Regions from separate parts of the Microbacterium sp. LWH13-1.2 genome, predicted to be linked through region 1. Evidence: predicted binding sites of a transcription regulator. Region 1 holds the regulator's gene; each other region holds the start of a gene.
The links. The regulator LexA, encoded in region 1, represses DNA repair genes until DNA is damaged. The targets are predictions, from matches to a motif close to TCGAACANNTGTTCGA.
Positions count from the first base shown of each region.

Region 2: the regulator LexA is predicted to act here: its motif matches at 6,083-6,098, upstream of MRBLWH13_RS14370 (DUF222 domain-containing protein).
Region 3: the regulator LexA is predicted to act here: its motif matches at 3,563-3,578, upstream of recA (recombinase RecA).

Region 1 covers NZ_CP151635.1:1,962,451-1,970,305, forward strand. The annotation lists gene hisB (imidazoleglycerol-phosphate dehydratase HisB) at 1-243, opposite strand, end outside; gene MRBLWH13_RS09315 (histidinol-phosphate transaminase) at 240-1,334, opposite strand; gene MRBLWH13_RS09320 (LysM peptidoglycan-binding domain-containing protein) at 1,408-1,770, opposite strand; gene lexA (transcriptional repressor LexA) at 2,052-2,738, shown strand; gene MRBLWH13_RS09330 (prolyl oligopeptidase family serine peptidase) at 2,784-4,643, shown strand; gene smpB (SsrA-binding protein SmpB) at 4,644-5,120, opposite strand; gene ftsX (permease-like cell division protein FtsX) at 5,222-6,136, opposite strand; gene ftsE (cell division ATP-binding protein FtsE) at 6,133-7,194, opposite strand; gene MRBLWH13_RS09350 (DUF2510 domain-containing protein) at 7,333-7,855, shown strand, end outside.
Region 2 covers NZ_CP151635.1:2,982,399-2,990,253, forward strand. The annotation lists gene MRBLWH13_RS14345 (ABC transporter ATP-binding protein) at 1-382, opposite strand, end outside; gene MRBLWH13_RS14350 (ABC transporter ATP-binding protein) at 379-2,106, opposite strand; gene MRBLWH13_RS14355 (enoyl-CoA hydratase/isomerase family protein) at 2,307-3,368, opposite strand; gene MRBLWH13_RS14360 (ATP-binding cassette domain-containing protein) at 3,490-5,433, shown strand; gene MRBLWH13_RS14365 (hypothetical protein) at 5,514-5,963, opposite strand; gene MRBLWH13_RS14370 (DUF222 domain-containing protein) at 6,109-7,521, shown strand; gene MRBLWH13_RS14375 (glutamate-1-semialdehyde 2,1-aminomutase) at 7,649-7,855, opposite strand, start outside.
Region 3 covers NZ_CP151635.1:1,122,889-1,130,743, forward strand. The annotation lists gene MRBLWH13_RS05125 (DNA translocase FtsK) at 1-1,759, shown strand, start outside; gene pgsA (CDP-diacylglycerol--glycerol-3-phosphate 3-phosphatidyltransferase) at 1,759-2,334, shown strand; gene MRBLWH13_RS05135 (CinA family protein) at 2,331-2,813, shown strand; gene MRBLWH13_RS05140 (helix-turn-helix transcriptional regulator) at 2,955-3,263, shown strand; gene MRBLWH13_RS05145 (DUF3046 domain-containing protein) at 3,286-3,510, shown strand; gene recA (recombinase RecA) at 3,774-4,817, shown strand; gene MRBLWH13_RS05155 (RecX family transcriptional regulator) at 4,857-5,792, shown strand; gene miaB (tRNA (N6-isopentenyl adenosine(37)-C2)-methylthiotransferase MiaB) at 5,878-7,425, shown strand; gene miaA (tRNA (adenosine(37)-N6)-dimethylallyltransferase MiaA) at 7,440-7,855, shown strand, end outside.

The DNA.
Region 1 (7,855 bases):
GAGCACGATCGAGATGTCCTCGACCGTGTGGTGCGCGTCGATCTGCGTGTCGCCGGATGCGCGCACGGTGAGGTCGGTGAGCGAGTGCTTCGCGAACGCCGTCAGCATGTGGTCGAAGAACGGCACCGACGTGTCGATACGGCTCGCACCGGTTCCGTCGAGGTTCAGCTCGAGCTCGACGGTGGACTCCGACGTGCTGCGCACACGCGTGGCGGTGCGCGGGGTCTGGGCGGGGGTGCTCATGAAGCCGATCCTATCGAGGCGAGGGCATCGAGGAATGCGGTGGTCTCCGCCTCGGTGCCGGCGGTGACGCGGAGGTGTCCGGGGATCCCGACGTCGCGGATCAGCACTCCCCGGTCGTACAGCTGCTGCCAGACCTTCTGCGGCTCTGCCACTCCTCCGAAGAGGACGAAGTTAGACCACGACTCGTGCGGGGTGTAGCCGAGCGCCTCGAGGGTCGCCGAGATGCGATCGCGCTGCTCGACGATCTCCTCGACCATGCCCAGCATCACATCGGAGTTGCGCAGCGCTGCGACGGCTGCGGCCTGCGTCAGCGCACTGAGGTGGTAGGGCAGCCGCACGAGGCGCAGCGCGTCGATGAAGGCCGGATCGGCGGCGAGATAGCCCACGCGGGCGCCCGCGAACGCGAACGCCTTGCTCATCGTGCGCGAGACCGCGAGCCGCGGGCGCCCCTCGAGCAGGGTCAGCGCGGAGGCTGCGTCGCGCGGAGCGAACTCCTGGTACGCCTCGTCGACCACGACGATGCCGCGGGATGCCTCATAGACGGCCTCGACGACGTCGAGGCCGAGCGGCGTGCCCGTGGGGTTGTTCGGCGAGCAGATCAGGATGACGTCGGGGTCGACCTCCGCGACCTGTGCGGCCGCCTCGTCCGGTGTGATCGTGTAGTCGGGCTGCCTGGTGCCCGCGATCCATCGTGCTCCCGTGCCCTGCGAGATCAGCGGATACATCGAGTAGGTCGGTGCGAAGCTGAAGGCCGTGCGACCAGGGCCGCCGAATGCCTGCAGGATGTGCTGCAGCACCTCGTTCGACCCGTTGCCCGCCCAGATCCGGCTGGCGTCGAGGCCGTGACCGAGGTATTCGGCGAAGCCCTCGCGCAGTGTGGTGAACTCGCGGTCGGGGTAGCGGTTGACGTCACGAAGCGCGACCGCGATGTCATCGAGGATGTCGCTTGCTACGGCATCCGGAATCGGATGAGTGTTCTCGTTGACGTTGAGGGCGACCGGCAGCGGCGCCTGGGGGGCCCCGTACGGCGTGAGCCCTCGGAGGTCGTCGCGAAGGGGGAGGTCAGCGAGTGATGCAGTCACCCTTCCCATGGTAAGCGTCGTGAACCCCACGGATGCGCGCGGTGACAGAGAATGAAGCCCGCCCGTCGCCCGCGCCGATCGCTCACTCGGAGTACTGCGCGGGGATCGCCAGTTCCTGGCCGATCTGGAGGGCGCCGCCACGGAGCATGTTCAGGCGTGTGATGTCACCGATGACCTCGCGCGGGTCTGCACCGGGTGCGATGCCCTCGGCGATCGACCAGAGCGTGTCGCCCGGCATCACGGTCACGGTGGCGAAGGAAGCCGCCGCGACCTGCTCACCCGAGGCCATCGCACTGCCGCCGCTCAGCGCGGCGAAGGCGATGCCCGCCGCGAGCGGGAGTGCGGCCAGCGCGAGCACGACGCGACGACCGCGCACCGTCAGACGGAGCTTCGTCGCCGGACGTGCCGGGAGGACTGCTGCGTTGCTGAAGGCGATGGTGCTCATGTCGTGCTCCTCTGCATCTACCGCGTGAGCGGTGAAGTTGGCGTAGCGTTCGCATTCGCGCCTCGGCCGGGAGCCGTGAATGCGAAGCTACGTTCCGAAGTTATCTTCGAATTCGAACATCTGTCAAGCGTTCTTCGAAAAACTACCCGCGAATCAGAAGACACGCTCGAACAGATCTTCCACATCTGGCCGATTCTCGGATACGGTTTCGATACGAACACCCCACCACGGGCCTCCGACATTCGAACTGAGACGCCGGAATCGCACACCTGAGGAGCACCATGAGCGACAACTCCGCCACCGACGCCGAGGTTCCGCGCACCCGTCGCCGGAAGAGCCTGAGCCCCAAGCAGATGGCGATCCTCGAGGTCATCCAGACGTCGATCAGCAGGTACGGCTACCCGCCGAGCATGCGCGAGATCGGAGACGCGGTGGGACTCAAGTCGCTGTCGAGCGTGACTCATCAGCTCGGGCAACTCGAACTCAGCGGCTACCTGCGCCGCGACCCCGGCAAGACCCGCGCCATGGAGGTCCTGATCGATCTTCCCGGCACGAGCGGCGAGAACCCGGCAGACGTCGCGACTCCCGTGGGCGATGCCGCCCTGGTTCCCCTGGTCGGCCGGATCGCCGCCGGCGTTCCCATCACCGCCGATCAGCAGGTCGAGGAGATCTTCCCGCTCCCGCGCCAGCTCGTCGGCAAGGGCGATCTCTTCATGCTGAAGGTCTCCGGAGAGTCGATGATCGACGCTGCCATCTGCGACGGCGACTGGGTCGTCGTCCGCTCGCAGGGCAGCGCGGAGAACGGTGAGATCGTGGCGGCGATGCTCGACGGCGAGGCGACGGTCAAGGTGCTCCGCCGTCGTGACGGCCACACCTGGCTGCTGCCGCGCAACTCCGCATTCGAGCCCATCCTCGGTGACGAGTCCGTCATCCTCGGAAAGATCGTCGCGGTACTGCGCGCCGTCTGACGGCCTCCGAACGCACGGCTCAGGAGCCACGCCTAGGCTCGAAGCATGTCTTCGCCGTTCGGTACCTGGACCTCCCCTTTCTCTGCAGCCCGGATCGCCGCGTCCTCTCCGAGGATCGACGGCTCGGCATTCGTCGGCGACGAGATCTGGTGGGGAGAGTCGATTCCTTCCGAGGGTGGTCGGCTCACCGTGCGCAGCTCGACCGGCGCCGAGATCCTCCCTGCTCCGTGGAGCGCCCGCTCCCGCGTCCACGAGTACGGCGGTGGAGCGTGGACCGCGGACGCCGAGGGCACGCTCTACTTCGTCGACGCGAAGGATCAGCGGGTGCGCCGGATGCGCCGCGGAGGCGAGCCCGAGCCGCTGACACCCGCAGGCCCCGCCCACGGCGGTCTGAGACTGCAGCAGGGGCGGCTCTTCGCCGTCCGTGAGGACCTCACCAGCACCCCTCATCGTCGCGGCATCGTCGAGATCCCCGTCGACGGCTCCGCGGCGGCGGACCCGACACTGGTGAGGACCGTCGTCGAGGGCGACGCCTTCTACGGGCATCCGGCGCTCTCACCCGACGGGTCACGGATCGCCTGGGTGCAGTGGACGGGCGCGCAGATGCCCTGGCAGCGCGCCACGCTCACGATCTCCGATGGGGTCGAGACCCTCGAGCTGCCGACGCGTGCGGCCCTCCAGCCCGAGTGGACGGGCATCGACGAGCTGTTGTACGCGGATGACCCGAGCGGCCGATGGGCGCTGCATCGCCAGGAGCTGGACCGTCTCGACGTCGCTGCGCCTGCCGTGCGTGTCGACGACGTCGACGCGGACACGGGATACGGCCTCTGGGTGCTGGGCAACCGCTGGTATCGCCCCCTCGACGACGGCCGGATCGTCGCGGTGCGCACGAACGGACGCGACGAGGTCGTCCTGCTCCACGCGGACGGAAGTGCCCGCACGCTCGCCGTGCCCGCCGACGGCCATGTCAGCGTCGACGACGTCTCGGGATCCCGCGTCCTTCTCTCGGGTAACAGCTCGACCACGACACCCGGCGTGTGGTGCGTCGACGTCGACTCCGACGAGGTGACCGCGGTCACCGGAGCAGAACCGAGCGACGCGGCGTGGATGCCCCCCGCCGCACCGATGCTCATCGACGGTGCGCACGGTCCGGTACATGCGTTCGCCTATCCGCCTGCCCACCCCACGGCCTCGGCACCGGCGGGAGAGCTTCCTCCCTACGTGGTGCTCGTCCACGGCGGTCCCACAGCGCACGTGACGGGAGCCGTGTCGGCCGTCATCCCCTTCTACACGAGCCGGGGCATCGGTGTGCTCGACGTGAACTACGGCGGTTCGACCGGGTACGGGCGCGCATACCGAGAACGACTCGACGGAGAGTGGGGCGTGGTCGACGTCGACGACGTGATCGCGGCCGCGAGAGGCCTCGCCGAGACGGGTGTCGCGGATCCTGCGCGCATCGCGATCCGTGGTGGCTCCGCCGGCGGTTGGACCGTGCTCTCCGCTCTCGTGCGCGGCGGGACCTTCGCCGCGGGGATCAGCCGATACGGTGTCACGGACCTCCGGATGCTGGCCGAGCACTCCCACGACTTCGAAGCGCACTACATCGAGGGCCTTGTGGGTCCACTGCCCGAGGCCGAGGAGCTGTACGTCGCCCGCTCACCGCTGACGCACGTCGACCGTATCGACGTGCCCGTGCTGCTCATGCAGGGCGCGGATGACCGTGTCGTGCCGCCTGCGCAGTCGGAAGCCGTGCGCGACGCCCTCGACGCCCGAGGCATCGATCACGAGTATGTCCTGTACCCGGGCCAGGGCCACGGATTCCGCTCGACCGAGACGATCGTCGACGCCCTCGAGCGTGAGCTCGCGTTCCTCGGGCGTGCGTTCGGATTCACCCCGTCGAGCTGATCAGTCTCCGGTGCGGTTGCGCAGGCGCATCGCCCGCTCGGCCTCGCGCGTGTCCTGACGTTCGCGCAGGGTCTGACGCTTGTCGAACTCGCGCTTTCCCTTCGCGAGAGCGATCTCGACCTTGGCACGCCCGTCGGAGAAGTACAGCTTGAGCGGGATCAGGGTGTAGCCGCCGGCCGACACGGCATGCTGCAGCTTCGCGATCTCTTCACGGTGCAGCAGCAGCTTGCGGATGCGCTTGGCAGAGTGGTTCGTCCAGTGGCCCTGCGAGTACTCCGGGATGTGCACGGAGTCGAGGAAGACCTCGTTCCCCTTGACGAACGCATATCCGTCGCTCAGGTTCGCGCGCCCCTGACGCAGCGACTTCACTTCGGTGCCGGTGAGCACCATCCCCGCCTCGTACGACTTCTCGATGTTGTAGTCGTGACGTGCGCGACGATTGGTCGCGATGACCTTCTCCCCGCGTTCCCTGGGCATGATTCTCTCCTGATCCGCGTCGCGCAGTGGTTCAAGAGCCCGATGCCGGGCGCACGACAGCCTGTCAGTCTATACCGACGACGCACCCGCCGGCGACGTGGTCAGGTGCGCAGCCAGCGGCGGATCGCGAAGCCGGCCGACAGCGCGGCCAGGACGACGCCGATACCGATCAGCACGGGCACGACGACCGCGGCATCCTGCATGGTCACCCAGGTGGTGATGAACGGGACCCGCCCTCGCAGATAGCCGTTCACACCGAAGTGCACCCCCGCGACCACCGCGGCACTCGCGAGCACAGAGCCGAGGAAGGCGGCGAACACGCCCTCGAGCACGAACGGCGTCTGGATGAAGCGGTTCGAGGCTCCCACCAGGCGCATGATCCCGATCTCCTTGCGTCTGGCGTACGCCGACAGCCTGATGGTCGTGCCGATCAGAAGGATGGCGGCGATCAGCATGAGCACGGCGATGCCGACCGCGATGTACGTGGCGACCGTCAGCGCGGAGAACAGCGGCTCGAGATACTGCAGCTGGTCGGTGACCTGCTCGACACCTGCCACGCCGTTGAACGCCTCTGCTATCACCTGGGATTGCCCCGGGTCCTTCATCGTCACGAAGAAGACCTCGAAGGCCTGCTCCGGGGTGATGACGCTCGCCTGATCCTCCCCCAGCTGCTCCACGAGCTTCGCGTACGTGTCCTCCTTGGAGTCGTAGCTCACCTCGCTGATCAGCGGTGCGAGCGCCTCGCCCTCGAGCTGGGCACGCACGGCATTCACCTGCTCTTCCGAGGCACCGCCGTCGACGCACGTCTTCTGTTCCGAGAGGTCGGAGCACATGTAGACGGCCACCTGCGCGCGTTCGGTCCAGTAGCCGCGCATCGTGCCGATCTGGGCCTGCATGAGGATCGCGGCGCCGACGAACGTCAGCGACACGAAAGTGACGAGAACGACCGAGATGACCATCGAGATGTTGCGGCGGAGGCCTCCGAGGGCCTCGGTGAGGATGAGTCCGATTCTCATGAGGTCGGCCCCACTTCCTCGGCACCGTCGTCGGACAGACCGAGACGATCGGCGACGCCGAGCTCGGCGACGTCGACCTGCGGAAGCAGGATCGGATTCGTGAGCGGACCGACGGATGCCGGCGCTTCGGCGGGCCTCGCGTCGGCGATCGGCGGCTCGATGGGGGCGGCCTGGGCCTCAGGGGTCTCGGATGCCGTGGGCACGGCGTCGGGGGATGCGGCTGCGGCCTTGCGCTGCGCGCTGAGCTCTTCAGCGAGCGCAGCGCGGACCACGGACAGGTCGGCAGTCTGGCGCTGCACCTCCTGCACTGCGGTGAGAGCAGCGGCTGCCGCAGCTCCTCGAATCTCTTCGGGCACGAGACGGGGGATGTTGGAGGTGTCGCCGTACCCGCCGTGCACCTCGTCGCGCACCATCTCGCCGTCGCGGAGCTCGATGACTCGACGCTGCATCTGATCGACGAAGGCCGCTTCGTGCGTGGCCATGAGAACGGTGGTGCCACCGGCGTTGATCCGGGCGAGCAGCTGCATGATGTCGACCGAGGTCGCCGGGTCGAGGTTTCCCGTGGGCTCATCCGCGAGCAGCACCTGGGGCCTGTTCACGAGCGCCCTGGCGATCGCGACACGCTGCTGCTCACCGCCGGACAGCTCATGCGGCATCCGCTTCTGCTTGCCGTCGAGTCCGACCAGAGCGAGTGCCTCCGGCACCGCCTGCTGGATGAATCCGCGCGAGGAGCCCGTGACCTGCAGGGTGAATGCGACGTTCTGGTAGACGGTCTTCGACGGCAGGAGGCGGAAATCCTGGAACACGGAGCCGATGTGGCGACGGAAGTACGGCACCTTGCGGTTCGCGAGCGATCGCAGGTCGCGTCCGAGAACGGCGACGCGGCCGGTCGTCGGCACGTCCTCTCGGAGGATGAGTCGCAGACAGGAGGACTTGCCAGACCCCGATGCACCGACGAGGAAGACGAACTCCCCGCGTTGCACTTCGAAGTCGACAGCGGACAGAGCGGGGCGTGAGGTCCCGCGATAGCGCTTCGTGACGTTCTCGAACCGAATCATGGCTGTTCGAGCCTAAGCGCGCCGTGTCTCCTGCTCGCGAGCGACACCCCGCGCACCCGCGGAGTGTCGTCCCGCACTGCTATACATGGAGGTGCCGATCCATGCCGTCTGCGTGGACCACAACTCCGAGGGGGAACCATGACGACGCCTGCAGGCTGGTATGACGACGGATCCGGGCGTCAGCGCTGGTGGGACGGCACGCAGTGGACAGAGCACTTCGCTCCGGTCGCAGAGCCTTCCGCGACCGAGGCAGAGCCTTCCGCGACCGAGGCAGAGCCTTCCGCGACCGAGGCAGAGCCTTCCGCGACCGAGGCAGATACGTCCCTCTCCGAGTCCTCATTCGCCGGCTACGACACGGCAGCGACCGATGACGGCGCCGCCGCAGTCGATGAATCCCCCGGTGCCGATGCGACCCCTGAGTCCGCAGCAGCCGCCGAGACCGCGGCCTCGCTCGACTCCGTGGCGGCCGTCGAGAGCCCTTCATGGAACGCGCCCGCCGGCGAGTCCATCGCAGCCGACTCGGGCTCCTCGTCGCCCGTAGACGAGGTCGCAGCTCCCGAGTCCGCCGCATCGTGGTCGACCCCCGAGACTCCTTCCGACGCATCGTCGACGGAATACACCGCGCCCGGCGCCACCACGCCGCTCGACGGCAACGTCCCTC
Region 2 (7,855 bases), 1.0 Mb from region 1:
GGAAGTCGCCGTTCGCCTGCCCGAGCTGCACCGAGATGAAGCCCTTGTAGATGAGGTTGGTGGCCTCGCCGAGCACCTTCGGCGCGGCGACGGTGAGCACGACGCCGACCGCGCCGGCGATGGAGACCAGGATGAACCACACGGCCGAGGGCTTCAGCAGTCCGATCATCCGGCTGAAGCTCTTGCCGAAGTTGTCGGCCTTGCCCGGTGCGACGCTGTCCCACCCGCCGCCGTTCTGGCGCGCCTTCTCGGCGAGCTCGGCCTCGTACTTCTCTTCGTCCGTCAGTTCCGGCTCGGCCGTCGCGGTGGTTGCCGTGGCCTCGGCGGCCGTCGCCTTGGCGGCACGGCCCCGACGCGTCCGGGGTTCGTTCTGCTCGCTCATGCGTCCACCCCCAGCTGCGACTCGACGATCTCTCGATAGGTCGTGCTCGTCTCGAGGAGCTCCTCGTGCGTGCCGACGCCGACCATGGTGCCCCCTTCGAGCACGACGATGCGATCCGCATCGGTGATGGACGAGACGCGCTGCGCGACAACGATCTTGGTCACGTGAGGCAGCTCACGCCACAGCGCCTGCCTCAGATGCGCGTCGGTGGTGAGGTCGAGCGCCGAGAACGAATCGTCGAACACGAGGATCTGCGGCTGCCGCACGATGGCGCGGGCGATCGCGAGACGCTGACGCTGCCCGCCCGAGACGTTCGTGCCGCCCTGGGTGATCCGCGATTCGAGACCCTCGGGCATCTCCTCGACGAAGTCGCGACCCTGCGCGATCTCGAGGGCATGCCACAGCTCTTCGTCCGTCGCGTCTTCTCGGCCGTAGCGCAGGTTCGACGCGACGGTTCCCGTGAACAGGAACGGGCGCTGGGGAACCAGCCCGATGGTCGCCCACAGCGACTCGACGTCGGCCTTGCGGACATCGGTTCCCCCGACGAACACCGCGCCGCCCGTGGCATCGAAGAGTCGAGGGATCAGCGAGACGAGCGTGGTCTTGCCCGCACCCGTCGATCCCACGATCGCCACCGTCTCGCCGGGTTCGGCCGCGAAGCTGATGCCGGTGAGCACGGGCGAATCCGCACCGGGGTAGGTGAACTCGACGTCGTCGAACGCGACAGCACCCGGGGCCGGGAAGTCGGTGACGCCGTCGGTCGGGCGCTCCATGCTCGAGGTCGTGTCGAGGACCTCGCCGATGCGCTCTGCCGAGACGGCGGCGCGCGGGATCATGATGGCCATGAAGCTCGCCATGATGACACCGCCCATGATCTGACCGATGTACTGCATGAAGGCGAAGATCGTGCCGACCTGCACGGTGCCGCTGTTGACCTCGATGCCGCCGAACCAGACGACCGCCACGACCGTGACGTTGAGGATCAGCATGAACAGCGGGAACAGGAGCACGAACAGCGAGCCGACCTTGCGCCCGACGACCATGATGTCGGTGTTCGCTTCACGGAATCGCTCTTCTTCGATGCGCTCGCGCACGAAGGCCCGGACGACGCGCACGCCGGTCAGCTGCTCGCGCATGACGCGGTTCACGGTGTCGAGCTTGCCCTGGTAGCTGCGGAACAGCGGCACCATGCGGCTCACGACGAGGCCGGCGACGATCAGCAGCAGCGGCACGGAGACCGCGATCAGCCAGCTGAGACCGATGTTCGTCTGCACGGCGAAGATGATGCCGCCGATCGCGAGGAGCGGCGCGGTGACGAGCATGGTGGCGCCCATCATCGCGAGCATCTGCACCTGCTGCACGTCGTTCGTGTTGCGGGTGATGAGGGAACCGGCCCCGAACTGCGAGACCTCGCGCTCGGAGAAGCCGCTCACCTTGCCGAACACGTCGGCCCGGATGTCGCGGCCCGCTCCCATCGACGCACGGGCGGCGAAATAGGTGGCGATGACGGAAGCGATGATCTGGCCGAGCGACACGGCGAGCATGAACAGGCCGGTGCGCCAGATGTAGTCGGTGTCGGACTGAGCGACGCCTTTGTTGATGATGTCTTCGTTGAGACGGGGAAGGTACAGAGTCGCGATCGCGCTGGCGAACTGGAAGACCAGCACGGCCACGAGCAACCACTTATAGCGGGACAGATATCGAACGAGGATTTTTCCCAGCACAGGCGGACTTTCTAGGAAGGATGAAGCGCCAGATCTCCCGACGGGCGTACGCGGGCCGACGATCGCGCATATGACAGAGTGCCACGAACCGCGGACATTCGTATCCCCCTGTGGGCGGACCTTCGCTGACAGCGAACCATTCCCTGCGTGGCCAGCCTTTTCTGCACGGCGATGAACAACCGCGGATATATCGATATGCCTCAGAAGAGAGGGCGATCCGGCACGAACTCGCGTGCCTCGGCACCCGCATCCGCAGCAAGATCGGCGATGCTCGCGGGATCCCACTTCGGGTTGCGGTCCTTGTCGATGAGCTGCGCGCGGATCCCCTCGACGAGATCGGGATGACGGGTCGCGAACCACATCACCCGTCGGTACTCTCCCTCGAGCGCGGCCCGGAGGTTCGGAAGCGCCCGCGCCTCCCTGACCGCATCGAGGGTCACGGCGAGGCCGGTCGGGGCGAGACTCTCGAGCAGATCGGCGGCGGCCGCGGTCTCCGCCGTCCCCTGCTCGTGCAGGCGGGCGACGATCTCGACGACGGTGTCGGCGGAGAACGCCTCGTCGATCCAGGCGCGCGCGGCGGGCAGCTCGGACGGATCGGGCGTCTCGTCGAAGAGCAGAACGATCTCTGCCGGCCCCGTGGGATCGGCACGGTAGGCGAGCGCCTCGCGCAGCGCGTCGAGGCGCTCGGACGGGACGAAGTGATCGGCGAAGCCCATCAGCACGGCATCCGCTCCGTTCATGGTGCCGCCCGTGAGGCCGAAGTACTCGCCCAGCCGACCGGGAGCACGACCGAGAAGCCACGTTCCCCCCACGTCGGGCGTGAAGCCGATACGGGTCTCGGGCATCGCGAGCTTCGAGCGCTCCGTGACGATGCGGATGGCCGCGTGACCCGAGAGGCCGACGCCCCCGCCCATCGTGATGCCGTCGGCCAGCGACACGACGGGCTTCGAGTACTCGGCGATCATCGCGTTCAGTGCGTACTCGGCACGGAAGAACTCCGCGGTCTCGTCGGCTCGACCGGCCACGATCTGCGCATGCAGGCCGCGTACGTCGCCGCCGGCGCACATCCCGCGCTCGCCCTCGCCGTCGATCAGGACGATCTGCACATCCGTGTCCTCTCGCCATGCCTCGAGCGCCTCGGTGAGCAGCTGGATCATGCCCAGATCGAGGGCATTGATCGCCTCCGGCCGGTTGAGCGTCAGCCTGCCGAGCGCGCCTTCTGTGCGGACGAGGACCCGGGGAGCGGCGGTGGAATCGGTCACGGGTGCCACGTTACCCCTCGGCCGCAGCCTTGCATTCGGGTGGGTTTGTACGGTAAATGCGCGATCCGGCGGCTTTTCCGGCAGGATAGAGAGAACTGCCCACTGCAACGAGAGGTCGCAGATGCCCGACGGACAGGTGCTCGAGTTCACGCGCGTCACCAAGCGCTTCAATGACGTGACGGCGGTGTCAGACTTCTCCGCACGAGTCGAGCCCGGCGTCGTGACCGCTTTCCTCGGCCCGAACGGAGCCGGGAAGACCACGACGCTGCGCATCCTGCTCGGCCAGGTGCGCGCAAACTCCGGCACGGCCACGATCGGCGGGGTCGCTTTTCCCGAGCTCCGCCATCCCCTGCGCACCATCGGATCAGTGCTCGAGGAGACGGTCTACCGCCCACGCCGTTCAGCTGCGCGCCAGCTGACCATCGCGGCCAAGGCCAACGGCATCCCGCTCTCGCGCGTCGACGAGGTCCTCTCACTGGTCGGTCTCGAGCACGAGAGCGAAGGGCGCATCGGCAGCTTCTCGCTGGGCATGCGTCAGCGGCTGAGCGTCGCACACGCCCTGCTGGGCGACCCCGGCGCCCTCGTGTTCGACGAGCCGGCCAACGGACTCGATCCCGAAGGCATCCGCTGGATGCGCCTGCTCATGCGCCGCCTCGCCGATGAGGGCCGCACGGTCCTCGTCTCCTCGCACGTGCTGAGCGAGATCGAGCAGGTCGCCGACCACGTGCTCGTGCTCTCGAAGGGACAGCTCATGCTGTCCAGCGGCATCGAGAAGCTCGCAGACCCGTCTGCCGGATCGGTCGTCGTGGATGCCGCAGACCGCGCCGCGCTGAAGGCGGCGCTCTCGGCCGCAGGCCTCGAGGTCGAGGTGCTCCGCTCCGGACTCACCGTCCGCGGCAGCAACGCCGGAAAGGTCGGCGCCATCGCTGCGTCGGCCGGCATCGCCCTCACCACGCTGGTGCAGCGCGGCCCCACGCTCGAAGACGTGTTCATCGAACTCGTGCGCGGCGGCACGCTCGCGCCGCACGCGATCGCGGCAGCCTCTCAGTTCATCGCTCCCGAAGCCGAGACTGGGACGTCGGATGCTGCGCTCGACGCCGCTCCTGCGACCACGGTCCTGCCTGCGGTGATCGGCGAGGCCGCTGCGGATGCCTCCGTCGATACGGTGGACGCCTCCGTCGAGACGGTGGATGCCGCGGACGGCTCTGACGGCTCTGACGACGCTGAGGATGCGCCTGCCGACGACGCGGCGAACGTCGACGAGGGTGCGGAGATCGCCGAGACTGACGCATCCGAGACCGAGTCTTCTGCGGATGGGGCCACCGGCACCGCGGCTTCGGATGCTGCGGCTCCGGAAGCTGCGGCTTCGGATGCGGGACAGACTGACGCTGCGGCTCAGACTGACGCCGCGGCGGCGGATGCCGCTGAGGCCAAGGCCGACGACGCTGCCTACGCGGCCGCGGCGGCTCGCGACGTCGAGCACGCGGCAGCAGAGCTCGGCTACGCGGCCGATGCCTCAGACGCGAACGACGCCGAAGATGCGGCAGATGTCGTGTCGGAGGCCGCCGAGGCCGAAGAACACTCCGGACACGACGCGGATGCCGACGGTGCATCCGATGATGGCGACGCCGTCTCCGCGGAGGGCGCCCGTCCCTCTTTCGATGACATCCTCTTCGGGACCGCGTCGGCGAACGATGCGGAACCGTCGGTCGACGCCGGCACCGAGTCCGCGCCTGCAGTCGAGGGGATCGACGAGCACTCCGGCGTCGAGTTCTTCACCGAGGTGCCGGCATCCGATGAGCCTGTGTCCGATGAGCCTGTGTCCGATGAGCCTGTGTCCGACGACGACTCGGCCGCCGCCGAGGGAGATGCGTCGGATGACGACCCGCGCTCCGCGGCTGTCAGCTCGATGCTCGCCGCAGCCGCACGCGCCTACTACGAGGACGAGCCGAAGGACTACCCGCTCGGCGAGTCGGAGGCACCCGAGCCCTCGTCCGACGCGCAGACCGATAACCACGACGACGAGCATCACGAGCAGCACGACGGCGAGCATCACCGCTCCTGAGGCCGCGACGCAGCGCTTCACGCGAACGCCCTCCGCGCCGAAAGGCTGCGGAGGGCGTTCGTCTCGTTCTGGACCCCGGGTCAGGCGGGTCGGGGTCGGATCACCGGGCGACGGCTGCCCTTCGACACCGGAGTCGGCGACGTGGCGACGATCTCCTCGACGTCTGCAGGTTCATCGGAGACATCGAGCCTGAGCGCCTGGGTCAGCGCGAGGCCGTGTCGGGTCGTGAGGATCAGTCGACGGTACTGCTCGTCGCCCGAGAGATCGATGACGACGCTGGGGCGACGCCGACGGATCAGCACGAAGTCCACGCTTCCGGCGGCCTTCCACGTGCCCGCGGCGAGAACGCCGGGGATGTGCGTCCCGGGGTTCGGCACTCCGCGCAACCAGGTCCATGCGTCGTCGATCAGCTGCACCTTGGTGATGGTGTCGCGGACGAGTCGCACGTTGTCACGGTGGAAGCTCGCCGCACGCTCGATCGGCGAGAGCACGATCTCGAGTTGCGTCTGGTCGAGCAGCAACGTCACCATGCGTCCAGTCTGCCAGCGGCACCCTCCCAGATGTCTGTGTCTTGCTCACAGGAAGGCAACGATCCGTTGTCGGTTCCCACGATTCCACCCCTCTCCCATTCCGATGTTCCGCACGACTTTCGAACAAATCTACTAGACTCAGGTTATGACATCCGCCACCGACAACGGTCTCGAGCAGCGCCGGGAGCTGCTCGACTCCTGGGTCGAGAAGCGGCGGCAGATCGCCTGTCTCGAGGCGGAGGCATCTGACCTCCTCGCCGAGCGGATGCGGCTCGCCCGTACGGATTCCGATGACAGCCCGTTCCACCGCGATGCGATCCATCGATCTATGGTCGCGGAATACGCGGCAGCAGCCCGCATGACCCAGGGCAGCGTCGAGTACGCCTTCACCGACGCGGGCTTCCTCGACGCCAGCCATCCGCGCGTGCGCGAGGCGTTCCGGCGCGGCAGCATCAGCGGTGCGCACGTCCGCGAGATCGTACGCGCTGCCGGAGTCGTGCGCGAGGCGGTGAACAACGGCCGAGCGGACGCCGATGCACTGCCGCTGTACGACACCGTCGCCGTCATCGTCGCCGAGCGTGAGACTGCTGCGCGCACACGTGTGCATCTGCGCGAGCTGGCGGCGGTGCTGGCGGGCTCGACGACCACCGAGCGCCACGCACGTGCGGCGTCGGAGCGCACGGTGACCGTGCGGCCTGCAGGAGACGGGCTCTCCGTCCTGACTGTCGTGCTTCCCGAGCATCTCGCCGCCGCGATCCTCGATCGCCTCACCCAGCTCGCTCACGCCGTCATCGACGGACGGGACGACCGCGAGCCGGCGCTCGAGCCGATCGATGACGGCGAAGATCCGATCTATCCGGAGGACATCGCTCACGACGATCCGTCACGCGATGACTACGCGATCTTCGGAGAGGGGACGTTCACGACCGACCCCACCTGCCCCGCGGGGCCCGCGGTCGAGCACATCCCGGCAGACACACGCACGATCGATCAGGTGCGCGCCGATCTGCTGATCGACCTCTTGCTCGCGTCCGACCCGAGCGCCGCTGCCGGCTCGGGGCTCGACAACATTCGGGGACGGATCCACGTCACGGTGGCCGCGACCACTCTCGCAGGGTACGACGATCGTTCCGCCCAGCTCGACGGGCATGGTCCTCTTCACCCCGACGTCGCTCGCGACCTCGCCGGCCGAAACGGCGGCTGGTCACGCCTGTTCCTCGATCCGACCGGCTTGGTCGTCGAGACCGACACCTACCGCCCCACCGAGCCGATGCGACGATTCCTACGTGCCCGAGACCAGCACTGTCGATTCCCCGGATGCAGGATGCCGGTGCATCGGTGCCAGATCGATCACACCTTCGATCATGCGAAGGGCGGCAGGACGGACATCCACAATCTGGGTCACCTCTGTGCGACCCATCATGTGATAAAGCATCCCGATGTCGCAGACGAGCACAGGTGGACGGCGCGCCAGCTGCCCGACGGCACGATCGACTGGCTCAGCCCGCTCGGGCGCACCTACAGGGATTCACCGCGACGGCGAGTCATTTTCGTCTGAGCGAAACGCGTTCGTCTGAACGAAACGCGTTGGTCTGAGCGAAACGCGTTCGACTGGCGACATCCATCCGGCGAGCGATGTGCGACAGAATCCCCGTCCGCCGACGTGCCGACGGTTCGTTCGCGACTCAGGCGGTCGCCTGCGCCGCCGCACGGGCGGCGATCGGCAGCGCCGACTCGATGCGCTGCAGCTCCTCCTCGCCGTGAGCGGCGGTCAGGAACCACGCTTCGAACACGCTGGGCGGCAACGCGACCCCCCGCTCGCGCATGGCGTGGAAGAACGGCGCGTATCGGAACGACTCCTGCGCCTGTGCCTCGGCATACGTACGAGGCGC
Region 3 (7,855 bases), 840 kb from region 1:
GGAATCGCTCGCCGGACAGCAGACCACCGCGCTCCTCGACGACGAGTCGGACACCGGCGAGGTTCCCGAGCTGCCCGGACTCGACGGCTTCGGAACCGCCGGACCGGGGGAGCGGGGGCCTCAGGCGCCGGTGGCTCCGTACATCCTGCCGTCGCCCGGACTTCTGGTCGAAGGACCGCCGCCTGTCGCCCGGTCCGAGGCCACGGACAAGGTGATCGAGCAGATCACGAGTGTGCTGACGCAGTTCAAGGTCGACGCGAAGGTGACCGGCTTCTCGCGGGGCCCGACGGTCACGCAGTACGAGGTCGAGGTCGGACACGGCGTCAAGGTCGAGAAGATCCTGCAGCTGAGCAACAACTTCGCCTATGCAGTCGCGTCCAACGACGTGCGCATCCTCTCGCCGATCCCCGGCAAGAGCGCCATCGGCATCGAGATCCCCAACGCCGACAAAGAGATGGTCGCGCTCGGCGACGTGCTGCGGTCTCCGGCTGCCCACAAGAGCACCCATCCGATGACGATCGGCGTCGGCAAGGACGTCGGCGGCAACATCGTCATCGCGAACCTCGCCAAGATGCCCCACCTGCTCGTCGCCGGTTCCACCGGCTCCGGAAAGTCGAGTTTCGTGAACTCGATGATCACGAGCCTCCTCATGCGGGCACGCCCGACCGACGTCCGGATGGTCCTCATCGACCCGAAGCGCGTCGAACTCACGAGCTATGCAGGGGTTCCGCACCTGATCACGCCCATCATCACGAACCCGAAGAAGGCGGCAGAGGCGCTGCAATGGGTCGTGAAGGAGATGGACATGCGGTACGACGACCTCGCGTCGTTCGGGTTCCGCCACATCGACGACTTCAACCGAGCAGTACGCGCCGGCGAGGTCGAGCTGCCGGTCGGGAGCGAGCGGGTGCTCAAGCCCTACCCGTACCTCCTCGTGGTCGTCGACGAGCTCGCCGACCTGATGATGGTGGCCCCGCGCGACGTCGAGGATTCGATCGTGCGCATCACGCAACTGGCTCGCGCGTCCGGCATCCATCTGGTGCTCGCCACGCAACGACCGAGCGTCGACGTCGTCACCGGTCTCATCAAGGCCAACGTGCCGTCACGTCTCGCCTTCGCGGTGACCAGCGTCACCGACAGTCGCGTGATCCTCGACAGCCCCGGCGCCGACAAGCTGATCGGTCAGGGTGATGCCCTGTTCTCGCCGATGGGCTCATCGAAGCCGTTCCGTCTGCAGGGGGCATGGGTCGACGAGAAGGAGATCGACGCGGTCGTCAAGCATGTGACCCGCCAAGCGCGCCCCGAGTACCGTGCTGACGTGCAGGAGGCGATGGAGCCGGCGAAGAAGAAGGAGGTCGACGAGGACATCGGAGACGACCTCGAGCTCCTCCTCGCCGCCGCCGAGCTGATCGTGTCGTCGCAGTTCGGGTCGACCTCGATGCTGCAGCGCAAGCTGCGCGTCGGCTTCGCGAAGGCCGGTCGACTGATGGACCTTCTCGAGTCGCGCGAGATCGTCGGTCCTTCTGAGGGATCGAAGGCACGCGATGTGCTGGCGACGGCCGAGCAGCTACCGCAGGTGATGGCGAAACTCCGAGGCGACGACGTCCCGGTAAAGCCTTCGGCGGCCGCAGCTGCTCCGTCGGCCACTGCTGCGGGGGCGCCGCACGATCCGGTCGAAGCCCAGTTCCAGGGACTGCCGGTGGTCGAGGCCGACGACGACGGCGATGAAGATGCCTGGGGACTGACGGGGCGCGACTGATGGCGATTCCCCGGCAGCTTCCCAATGCGATCACCGTCGCGCGCATCCCTCTCGCGGTCGTCTTCTTCGTCCTGCTCCTCATCGGCGGAACATACGGCGCCGACGACCTCGTGATGCGATGGATCGCGGCAGCGCTCTTCATCGTCGCGATCTCGACCGACTGGGTCGACGGCTACCTCGCTCGCCGATACGAGATCGTGAGCGACTTCGGCAAACTCTGGGATCCGATCGCCGACAAGCTGCTCACCGGTGCGGGCTTCGTAGGCCTTGCGGTGCTGGGCGAGCTGAACTGGTGGCTGGTCATCGTGATCCTGATCCGTGAGGTCGGCATCACCGTCCATCGGCTGATCGTCGCGAAGGAGCATGTGGTCGCGGCGGCCTGGATGGGCAAGGTGAAGACGGCGGTGCAGGCAGTCGCGCTCTCCTGGGCGCTTCTCCCGCTGCACGTGCTCATCGGACTCGGCCCCTGGATCATCGTGACGGCGTTCCTGATGATCGTCGTGCTGATCCTGACTGTGGCGAGCGGGATCGACTACATCGTGGCGCAGGTGCGGGGTTCTCGGCAGTCGTCATGACCGGCGCATCGGAGGCTCTGGATGGACTGGTCGCCCGCGGATGGACCCTCGGGGTGGCGGAGTCCCTGACCGGCGGTGCTGTCGCGGCCGAACTCGTCTCCGTGGCGGGGGCGTCAGCGTCGTTGCTCGGTGCGGTGGTCGCCTATGCGACTCCGGTGAAGCACAGCCTGCTCGGAGTCGATTCCGATCTTCTGACCGCGCATGGTCCCGTGCATCCCGAGGTCGCACTGCAGATGGCCGACGGGGTGCGGCATGCGGTGAGCGTCGCGGGACGCCCGGCTGACGTCGGAGTCGCGACCACGGGGATAGCCGGACCGGAGTCGCCTGACGGCCAGCCGGTCGGCACGGTGCACATCGCCGTCGTGACGCCGACCGCATCCGTCACCGAACCCCATGCATTCCCCGGCGATCGTGCAGAGATCCGTGCGCAGGCCGTCGCCGCCGCACTCGCCCTGCTCGTTCGACTCGTCCGGGAATAGGTGGGCGATGAGTTCCGTTGTCATGGATGTGCTCACACCGAAAGCACAGCGTGCGAAGGTAGATTTTGTGAAGGTCGGTAGGACTAGACTGGCGATCTCCTCGGGGGATACCTCGGGAAGACGATCTGGGAGGAGGTTCCGATGATTCTTGTACGACAGGAAATCGGCGATGTGCTGAGGGACTTCCGCCTGCAGAAGGGGCGTACGCTCCGGCAGGTAGCAAGCAAGGCGTCCGTGGCGCTCGGCTACCTCAGCGAGGTGGAGCGGGGCCAGAAAGAGGCATCGAGCGAGATACTCGCTTCTGTGGCTGACGCGCTCGACGTCCCCATCTCGATCATCATGCGTGAGGTCGGAGATCGTATCTCCGTGCTCGAGGGCATCCAGGTGTTCCCTGACGTCGTTCCCGACGACCTCGTAGCCTCGGTCGAGCCCGAGCTCTCGCTCCACTGAACGTCGAGGGTTCCCGCTCTTCATGCGACGCAGTGAATTCCTCCGCGCCGTCGATACGGAGTTCGGCGGGCGGGGTCCGTCTCTGATCAGCGATCTGGTCCTGAGTCAGCTCTCCGGTCGCACTGCCGACGAGGCTCTCGACGCTGGCATCCCGCCGCGCGACATCTGGCTCGCGCTGTGTTCCGAGACGGATGTCCCACCCGAGCGTCGCCATGGCGCCGGGCGCCTCGAGCCTCGCAAGAGGTGACCGTCTGACGCTCTCGACGCGTACGGGATCGACACGCCGATCCGGCGTGTTGTCGAAGATGTGTTCGAAACCGGCGTAGTCTTCTGCACAAGTGGTTCAGAGATCTTGTTCTCCCTGATCCGTGGTGCTGACGACTCAATGTCCGAGGTGCCTCGTACGGTGAAGACAAGCCGAAGAGCCATACGCCTTGTCGGAGAGTTCCGCCCAGCCGGGAGGACCGCGACAGCCTACAGGCGGCACCACGCGAGCATAAGGAGCCCGTCATGCCATCACCCGCTGACCGCGAGAAGTCCCTCGAGACCGCACTCGCCCAGATCGATCGCCAGTTCGGAAAGGGTTCGGTCATGCGACTGGGCAGCGACGAACGCGCCCCTGTCGCGGTCATCCCGACCGGCTCCATCGCCCTCGACGTCGCTCTCGGCGTCGGTGGCCTCCCGCGTGGCCGCATCGTCGAGATCTACGGGCCTGAGTCCTCGGGTAAGACGACTCTCACGCTGCACGCGATCGCCAATGCCCAGCGCGCCGGCGGCATCGCGGCCTTCATCGATGCCGAGCACGCGCTCGACCCCGACTATGCAGCCAAGCTCGGTGTCGACATCGATGCTCTCCTCGTCTCGCAGCCCGACACAGGTGAGCAGGCACTCGAGATCGCCGACATGCTCGTGCGCTCCGGTGCCATCGACCTGATCGTGATCGACTCCGTGGCGGCTCTCGTTCCTCGCGCAGAGATCGAGGGCGAGATGGGTGACTCGCACGTGGGTCTGCAGGCTCGGCTCATGTCGCAGGCTCTGCGAAAGCTGACGGGTGGACTCAACCAGACGAACACCACGATGATCTTCATCAACCAGCTGCGTGAGAAGATCGGCGTCTTCTTCGGATCTCCGGAGACCACGGCCGGTGGAAAGGCGCTGAAGTTCTACGCTTCGGTCCGCATGGACATCCGTCGCATCGAGACGCTGAAAGACGGCACCGACGCAGTCGGAAACCGCACCAGGGTCAAGGTCGTCAAGAACAAGATGGCTCCGCCGTTCAAGCAGGCGGAGTTCGACATTCTGTACGGCGTGGGTATCTCGCGCGAGGGGAGCCTGATCGACTTCGGTGTCGAGCACGGCATCGTGAAGAAGTCCGGCTCCTGGTACACCTACGACGGCGATCAGCTCGGTCAGGGCAAGGAGAACGCGCGAACGTTCCTGCTCAAGAACCCCGACATCGCACTGGCGATCGAGACTCAGATCAAGCAGAAGCTCGGAATCGGCGGCGCCGTCGAGGCTCCCGCTGACGAGCTCGCCGAGCGTCGCCCGGCGTGATCATGACGGTTCGAGGTCGTTCCGCGATCGGAGTGGGCCATGAGTGATGGCGGGGGCGAGCAGGATCAGCTCGCCCCCGTCATTCCGCTGTTCGGCCGGAACGCCTCCCGCGAAGCGCCGACGGGCCACGGTTCGTCGGAGATGAGGGAACGCACGGCTCCCGGATCGCCGGGCGGCGATCCGTCCGAGTGGCATCGCTTCAGCGGGAACGAGGCGATGGGGTCTGCGCGACCGGGTGAGGATGGACCTGATCGAGCAGACGGCGTCCCTGCATGGAACTCGACGTGGGGTCAGGCCGATCCGAAGGCGACTGTGACTCCAGTCGCATCGATCGATTCTCGCGATCCGAGCGAACGGCATCCGGCGCGCGGAGCAGCGACGCGATCTGCGCCGCGGTTGCGGGCACTGCAGCCGCAGGGCGACCCCGACGGCGACGTCGGGGGAGCAGATCCGACACGCGTGCGAGAAGCCGCAGAGGAGCTTCTGGTGCGAAAGCTGCGCTCTCGGTCGCTCTCGATCTCGGAGGCGCGGACGGTCCTCAAAGGCTACGAGCAAGACGGCACCCGGCTCGATTCGGGCGCTGTAGATGACGTTCTCGACGATTTCTGTCGAAGAGGGTATCTCGATGATGCTCTGCTCGCCGGGCAGCTCGTCACGTCGGGCGTCGAACGGAAGGGCCAGGGCCGGGTTGCGCTGTCGAGGGCCCTGGCTCAGCGCGGGATCCCTCGTGACGTGGTCGATGCGGCGCTCGATGAACTCCCCGACGACGACGCGGAGCGTGCGCTCGAGTACGCGCGCACCAAAGCGCGGGGTTTGTCCCGTCTCGACGGCGACACGGCGCTGCGTCGTCTCGTCGGTCAGCTCTCCCGCCGTGGTTACAACGGCTCCGTCGCGATGACCGCAGCGAAGACCGCTCTCGCGGAGGCATCGTTCGGGAGGCCGACGTCAGGTGTGCGCTTCGTGGACTCCGACTGAGGGCCGATCCGCCTGACCATCGATCTCTGCGACACATCGGCGACCCGAGGACGGTGTTCGGATGCGCTCGTAGAATGGTGGCATCATGACTATTCCGCGCAGTGAGCCGACGATCATCCGTTCGTCGTCGGCAGCAATCGACGCCGACGGACGCAGCCGCTCGTACGAGGTGCGCACCTTCGGATGCCAGATGAACGTCCACGACTCTGAGCGACTGTCGGGGTCTCTCGAGAGCGCAGGATACGTCCGCGCCTCCGAGGGCACGGAGGCCGATGTCGTGATCATCAACACGTGTGCGGTGCGTGACAACGCCGCAGGAAAGCTCTACGGCACCCTGGGGCAGCTCGCAGGGGTGAAGCGCCGCAAGGACGGCATGCAGATCGCCGTCGGCGGGTGCCTCGCCCAGATGGACAAGCAGGCCGTGCTCGACAAGGCGCCTTGGGTCGACGTCGTCTTCGGCACTCACAACATGGGTTCGCTCCCGGGGCTCCTCGAGCGCGCGCGTCATAACGGCGATGCGGAGCTCGAGATCCTGGAATCGCTCGAAGTCTTCCCATCGACCCTCCCGACCAAGCGCGACTCCGCCCACAGCGGCTGGGTCTCCATCTCAGTCGGGTGCAACAACACCTGCACCTTCTGCATCGTCCCCAGCCTCCGAGGCAAGGAGAAGGATCGTCGCCCCGGTGACATCCTGAACGAGATCCGCCTGCTCGTCGAAGACGGCGCGATCGAGGTCACGCTGCTCGGACAGAACGTCAACTCCTACGGCGTCGAGTTCGGCGACCGTCAGGCGTTCGGCAAGCTGCTGCGCGCTGCAGGCGAGATCGAGGGACTGGAGCGTGTCCGCTTCACGAGCCCGCACCCCGCGGCCTTCACCGACGACGTGATCGACGCGATGGCTGAGACCTCGAACGTCATGCCTCAGCTGCACATGCCCCTGCAATCCGGCAGCGACAGAATCCTCAAAGCGATGCGCCGTTCCTACCGGAGCGAGAAGTTCCTCGGGATCCTCGACCGGGTGCGCGACCGCATTCCGAACGCCGCCATCACCACGGACATCATCGTCGGGTTCCCCGGCGAGACCGACGAGGACTTCGAGGACACGATGCGCGTCGTCGAGCAGGCGCGCTTCTCGAGCGCATTCACGTTCCAATACTCGATCCGCGAGGGCACACCGGCGGCGACGATGGATGACCAGGTCCCCAAGGCCGTCGTGCAGGAGCGTTACAACCGCCTCATCGCTCTGCAGGAGCGGATCTCCCTCGAAGAGAACCAGAAGCAGGTGGGCCGCGAGGTCGAGGTTCTGGTCTCCACGGGCGAGGGCAAGAAGGATGCCGAGACTCACCGCCTCACCGGTCGCGGCGAGGACAACCGACTGGTCCATTTCGAGATCACTGGCGGCTCGGAGGTGCCGCGCCCGGGCGACGTGGTCTCGGTGACGATCACCCATGCCGCACCCTTCCACCTTCTCGCGGATGATCCGACCGGAGCGCCCCTGCGGATCCGCCGCACTCGAGGAGGAGACGCCTGGGATCGGGCTCAAGCGGACTCGTGCGCCGTTCCCGCCCCGCCCAGCGCAGATGGCCCTCGTGCGGTCTCCCTCGGCCTGCCGACGCTTCGCGTCGGCGTGTGACCGCAGCTCCTGGCATGAGCGCTCCTGAATCTCGCGGAGTGCCACGACCGCCGCGACTGTGGGCAATCGTCGGCGCGACGGGAACGGGCAAGAGCGACCTCGCTCTCGACCTCGCCGAGGCGCTCCGCGAGCGAGGCAATCCCGCGGAGGTCGTGAACGCGGACGCGATGCAGCTCTACCGGGGCATGGACATCGGAACGGCGAAGCTCGCGCCCGGCGACCGCAGGGGGATTCCGCACCACCTCTTCGACGTCCGAGAGGTCGACCAGGACGCCGCGGTGGCCTGGTATCAGCCTCTCGCCCGCGCTGCTGTCACGGACATCCAGGAACGCGGCGGGGATGCGATCCTCGTCGGCGGCTCGGGTCTGTACGTGTCCAGCGTCATCTTCGACTTCAACTTCCCCCCGCGTGACCCGGTCATCCGCGAGCG